DNA from 2 places in the Mycobacterium sp. ELW1 genome. Region 2 is predicted to be linked to the other one. Evidence: predicted binding sites of a transcription regulator. Region 2 holds the regulator's gene; the other holds the start of a gene.
What was found. Region 2 encodes LexA, which represses DNA repair genes until DNA is damaged. Its sites were predicted from a motif close to CGAACANNTGTTCG; they were not measured.
Positions count from the first base shown of each region.

Region 1: D3H54_RS15600 (HNH endonuclease signature motif containing protein) is a predicted target of LexA. The motif match lies at 1,361-1,374, and genes of this name have one in related genera.

Region 1 covers NZ_CP032155.1:3,304,428-3,307,500, reverse strand. Annotated here, with positions in the region: gene D3H54_RS15605 (cobalt-precorrin-6A reductase) at 1-16, shown strand, start outside; gene D3H54_RS15600 (HNH endonuclease signature motif containing protein) at 13-1,356, opposite strand; gene D3H54_RS15595 (precorrin-2 C(20)-methyltransferase) at 1,502-2,956, opposite strand; gene D3H54_RS15590 (precorrin-8X methylmutase) at 2,953-3,073, opposite strand, start outside.
Region 2 covers NZ_CP032155.1:3,825,340-3,828,412, reverse strand. Annotated here, with positions in the region: gene D3H54_RS18145 (LGFP repeat-containing protein) at 1-1,204, shown strand, start outside; gene lexA (transcriptional repressor LexA) at 1,223-1,882, opposite strand; gene D3H54_RS18135 (LysM peptidoglycan-binding domain-containing protein) at 2,096-2,578, shown strand; gene nrdR (transcriptional regulator NrdR) at 2,668-3,073, shown strand, end outside.

The DNA of each region.
Region 1 (3,073 bases), 520 kb from region 2:
GGTGGCCGGCCTCTAGTAGAGCAGCTCTTCGGGGTGATGGTAGTAGTTCACCCGAGATTGTCCGCGGTCGAGGTGCGGGGGCGGGATCCATTCGGTCTTGTTGTCGCGTCGGCGTTTTCGCGTGACCCAGCCGGCGGGTCCCTTGTTGACCATCCGGTTGTCGCATCCGCAGGCCAACGTGAGTTCGTTGATGTCGGTGTTTCCGCCGCGGGCGAAGTCGCGGGCGGCGTGGTGGACTTGGGTGTGGTAAGCCGGTGCCGTGCAATCGGGCTTGGTGCAGCCCTTGTCGATCGCGAAGAGGGCGAGGCGCTGTCCCGGACTTGCCGTACGGCGGCTGCGCCCGTAATAAAGCTTGATGTCTCTTGGTGATTCGAACACGGTCAGGTAAGGATGGGCCTGGGCGGCCAACCGGATGACGGTCGGCATGGGCAGGTACGTGCCGCCGCCGGTGTGGGCCAGTCCGGCGGCGGAGGTCAGCTGCTCGAGGGTGGTGGTGACGACGATGGTGACGGGCAGCCCATTGTGCTGACCGAGCTGACCCGAGGAGAGCATGGCCATGCACGAGGCCTTGAGCGCATCGTGGTTCCGCTGTGCTGAAAAGCGCGAATGGCTTTCGATGTGATCGCGAGAGGGTGTGCCGTCCAGGCAAGGAGCTTCGTCGTCGGGGTTGCAGTAACCCGGAGCGGCAAGTTTCGCGTTTATGGCGTCCAGTGCCGCACGTAATTCGGGATCTATCCAGCCCGATATCCTGCTCATTCCGTCGACCTGTTGTTGAGCGATGCTTAGGCCGCGTTTGCGGGCCTGGTCTCGTTCGTCGTCGAGATCGCCGTCTTGGTTGATCATGGCCATCAGTTGGTGGGCGAGTTTGCGCAGCCCTTCCGGGGTGAGCCCGCCGGCCAGTGCACCCAGCTGAGCCTCTGCATGCTCGCGGGTGGATACGTCGACGGATGCGGGCAAGTGGTCCAGGAATGTGCGGATCACCGCTACGTGGTCGGCGTTGATTTCACCACGGGATTGGGCTGACGCGGTCGTCGGGAGTGCCGGTGGCAGTGCTTTTCCGGTCACAGAATGCCGTGGTCCCAGCTCGGCGGCATCGGTCAACCGCCGGCCTGCGTCGGCGCCGCTGATACCGAGGCGGTGGGTCAGGACTGCACGCCAGGACTTGGCGCCCATCTCGACAGGTGACGTCTGCGATTGGAGCTGCGTCAGGACCGTGTGTTCCACCGCGGGCAGCAACCGGCGTAGCCGCTCAACCCGTTCGAGTACCGCCAGCAGTTCGGGGGCCCTCATCCCATGTGCCGGAAGGGCTGCCACCTTGTCCCAGGCGGTCAGCACATCATCCAGCACCTCTATCACACTTCGAACATTAGTTCGATCATCCGACAGATTCGGCCCGATTGTGACGCGTGTGGTCGATGAGGCCAAAGAAATTCTTGAGGATAGGGTCAGAGATGTGGCGCATACCTAAAAAGGTTGCGGCTAAAGGGGATTCGTCCAGCGATCAGCTCGGATAACGGCGCGGCGTGAACACGGTTTCGCCGTACCACTGCGTCTGCGAGGAGCCCACGATCAGCAGACACCGCATGTCGACGTCGGCGGGGTCGAGATCGCCAAGCCGGACGACCTTCACCGACTCCTGAGGTCCGGCCACGTCGCGGCCGATCACCACGGGCGTGCCCGGCTCGCGGTGCTCCAACAGCAGATCCCGCATCGCGGCGACCTGCCAGGTGCGGCTCTTGGACGCCGGGTTGTAGATCGCCAGCGCCAGGTCCGCTTGAGCGGCCGCCGAGAGCCGGGCGGCGATGATGTCCCAGGGCTTGAGCCGGTCGGACAGCGAAATCACCGCATAGTCATGGCCCAGCGGCGCACCGACCCGGCTGGCGACAGCCTGTGCGGCCGTCATCGCCGGGATCACGCGGACGGAGACGTTCGGCCACTGCTTGGCCTCTTCGAGCACCGCGGTGGCCATCGCGAAGACGCCGGGATCGCCCGAGGACACCACCGCGACGGCGCGTCCCTGCTCGGCCAGCTCGCACGCCAGCAGCGCCCGCGCGGGTTCGTCGGTGTTGTCGCTGGGGTGGCGAATCTGCCCGGCGTGCGCCGGGACACGGTCCAGATAGGGGCCGTAGCCGATCAGATCGGTGGCCGTCGCCAGCTCCTGGCGGCTCTGCGGCGTCATCCAGTCGATGTCACCGGGACCGAGCCCCACCACCGTGACGCCGCCGGTGACCGGCTTGGCCCGGCTGCCTCCCGGCAGCATGGCCAGTGAGAAGTACGGCACCGACTCGGCGTCGACCTCACCGGCCGGCAGCACGCGTTGCGCGTCGGTGCTGGCGCGCTCGACATAGAATGCCTGGTCCAGGCGTCCCGCCATCGAAAGTGCTTCCCGCACTTGCGGATACGTCCGCCCCAATTTCATCACCACTGCGGCGTCGGCGTCGGCGAGGCGGCGGGCCAGCTCACGCACCGGCATGGTGCCGGGCAGCACCGAGAGCACCTCGTCGCCGGTCACCAGGGGAGTGGCGATCGCCGCCGATGCGGCGCTCACCGACGTCACGCCAGGAATGATCACCGCACTGAACCGCTCGGTCAGCCGGGTGTGCATATGCATGTAGGAGCTGTAGAACAGCGGATCACCCTCGGCCAGCAATGCCACGTCGCGTCCGGCGTCGAGGTGGGCGGCGATCCGCTCGGCCGCCTCGCGGTAGAAGTCCTCCATCGCGCCGGCGTAGCCGCCAGGGTGCTCCGTCGTCTCGGTGGTCACCGGGTAGACCAGGTGCTCCTCGACCTGGCCGGCCCGCAGGTAGGGCTCGGCGATGCGCCGCGCGATGCTGCGGCCGTGCCGCGCGCTGTGATAGGCCACCACGTCGGCCGCGCCGATGATCCGGGCGGCCTTGACCGTCACCAGCTCCGGGTCACCGGGACCGAGGCCGACCCCGTAGAGAGTGCCGGTCATTCGCGCTCACTCGCGATCGCGTTCACCGCGGCGGCCGCCATCGCGCTGCCCCCGCGCCGGCCCTGCACCACCAGGTACTCCATGCCCCGCGGCCGGTCGATCAGCTCCTGCTTGGAC
Region 2 (3,073 bases):
CCGGGTCAGCGCCTTCAGCGCCGCTGACAAACCGGTGATCTTCTGGACGCCCGACAACGGCGCCATCGTGGTGCGCGGTGCGATCAACGCCGCCTGGACCAAGCTGGGCGGGGCAACTGGCAAGCTGGGAGTGCCGACCGGCGAGCAGAGCGTCAACGGCGACACCGTGACGCAGAAGTTCAGTGGTGGCGAAATCTCCTGGAACAAGGCCAGCAACACGTTCACGACCAAACCGCCGGAGCTCGCCGGTTCGCTGTCCGGCGTTCAGGTTCCGGCTGCCGGGCCGCAGGCCGGCCAGTCGGGCGCCAAGTCCGGCAGCGGTTCCACCTTCCACTGGTGGTGGCTGCTGATCATCGTCCCGGTCCTGTTGTTGCTGGCCGTGATCGGCCTGGGCGTGCTGTGGCTGCAGCGCCGCCGTAGCGGTGGCGAGGAGATCGACGACGACTTCGAGGACTACGACGACGACGATCACTGGCCCAGTGAGGTGGCCGGTGAGGCCGACGCGGCGGCGGCCTCGCGCTTCTCGACCTATCCCGACGGCGGCGTCCCGCAGGTCGCCGCTGCGCCGGGCTTCGGCTGGGCGCCCGAGGGAGACGAGAAGTCTCAACCCGGACCCGAGGACGTGTTCGACGGCGATCAGGACGCCATCGACACCACGCCGACCCGCATTCCCGCCGAGGCTGCCGAAACCGGCGGGTACGAGGCTGAGGAAGCCGACGAGGTGCCCGCGGAACTCGAGTACGCCGAGGTCGAGGAAGTCGAAGACGACGACGAATCGAGCGATTCAGGCCGGCATGCGGCGGTGAATCTCGGAGAGTCGCAATCGATGTGGCGACTCGACATGGGCGAGCTCGGCACGCCGCGGCGTCGTCGCGCCGCGGAGCCGGAGACCCCACTGGCGCCCGAGCCGGCACCGGAGGAGATTCTCGAGTCCGACGTCGTCGACATCGAGGAAGAAGACTCCACCCAGCCGGCAGAGGTCCTGCAGTCCGACGTGCACGCCGAAGCCGCAGCCAATCGCCCGGCGATCCACCTTCCGCTGTCGGATCCGTATCAGGCGCCCGAGGGGTATGTGGTCAAGGCCAATACGCATTCGGGGCTGTACTACACCCCGGACTCGGCGCTCTACGACCACACCGTGCCCGAAGTGTGGTTCGCCAGTGAGGAACTCGCGCAGGCGAACGGATTCCACAAGGCGGAGTGAGGCTTCCGCCCCCGTCCGCTAGACCTTGCGCAGAACGGTGACGACCTTGCCGAGGATCGCGGCGTCGTTACCGGGAATCGGGTCGAACGCCGGGTTGTGCGGCATCAACCAGACCTGACCGCCGGTGCGCTTGAACGTCTTCACCGTGGCCTCGCCGTCGATCATCGCCGCGACGATGTCGCCGTTGTCGGCCACATTCTGCTGACGGACCACGACCCAGTCGCCGTCGCAGATCGCGGCGTCGATCATGGACTCACCGACGACCTTGAGCAGGAACAGCGACCCGTCGCCGACCAACTCGCGCGGTAGCGGGAACACATCCTCGACGGCTTGCTCGGCGAGGATCGGGCCGCCGGCAGCGATCCGGCCGAGCACTGGCACAAAGGTCGGCTCGGGCAGCGTGTCCGAACCGGCGACCTCGGTGCGCACGGTGCTCACCGCGTCGTCGGCTCCGCGCACGTCCACCGCACGCGGCCGGTTGGCATCGCGGCGCAGATAGCCCTTGCGCTCCAGAGTGCGCAGCTGGTGGGCCACCGATGACGTGGAAGTGAGCCCGACGGCGTCGCCGATCTCACGGATGCTGGGGGGATAGCCGCGGCTGGTGACTGAGGCGCGGATTACGTCGAGGATGGTTCGCTGCCGCTCGGTCAGCCCGGATGTCTCACTGCGCTCGCTCATGGGGCCGAATCTAGCCGGGCCCGCGTCAAAATTCAAACATTTGTTCGACCGTGTCGCGATTCTGCGTTCTCGGCGGCCGGCGGAACAGAACTTGTCGGTGGTCGGATTTATTCTTCGAACACGCTCGCTCACATGTTCGGTGTTCGAACGCATGATCGAGTATATTTCGAACACAAGAGCGAACCGGGGCGGCCCTGAAGGAAGGACACGGACGTGACAGTCATCGATGATCGACAGGTTTACATCTCGGCACCGGTGTACCGGCGGACAGCCGGCGCGCCCGTTGTGCCTGCTCGGCGCCGCCCGGCCGGCGGCCGCGCGCATCGGCCGTACCCGGCACGGCCGGCGATCACGCCGATGCAGTACCGCGGCACCGGTGTCGCGTTCTCCCGGGCACCGCATACCCGCCGGCCGGTCAGCACCGCGGTCACGATCGCGCTGGCCGGGGTGGCCGCGCTGATCACGCTGTGGCTGGGCTTGGTCGGGCACTTCAGCGCCACGCCGGCGGCCACCGAGCAGATGCCGGATCAGCTCGCCGTCGTCCAGGTCCAGGCGGGGGAGACGTTGCAGCAGCTGGCCGGGCGGGTCGCACCGGATGCGCCCGCCGGACAGGTGGCGCAGCGCATCCGCGACCTGAACAAGCTCGAGTCGGCGTCGCTGGACGCCGGGCAGACGCTGATCGCGCCGATCGGCTGACGGCCGTGCCGGCCGCAGCCGCTCCCGCGGGCGGCGCAGGTAGGCTCTCAATGGTTCGACGTATCGGGCCACTGAGCGAAGGAGCGGTCATGCACTGTCCGTTCTGCCGCAACCCGGACTCCCGCGTTGTCGATTCCCGCGAGACCGATGAAGGCCAGGCCATTCGGCGTCGCCGCTCCTGTCCGGAGTGCGGCCGGCGGTTCACCACTGTGGAGACCGCGGTGCTGGCGGTCGTGAAGCGCAGCGGCGTCACCGAGCCGTTCAGCCGGGAAAAAGTCGTCAGCGGCGTTCGCCGCGCCTGCCAGGGCCGCGACGTCGATGACGACGCGCTCAATCTGCTGGCGCAGCAGGTAGAGGACACGGTGCGGGCCGCCGGCTCGCCCGAGATCCCCAGCAATGAGGTCGGACTCGCCATCCTCGGCCCGCTTCGTGAACTCGACGAGGTCGCCTACCTGCGATTCGCGTCGGTGTACCGCTCGTTCAGCTCAGCTGAGG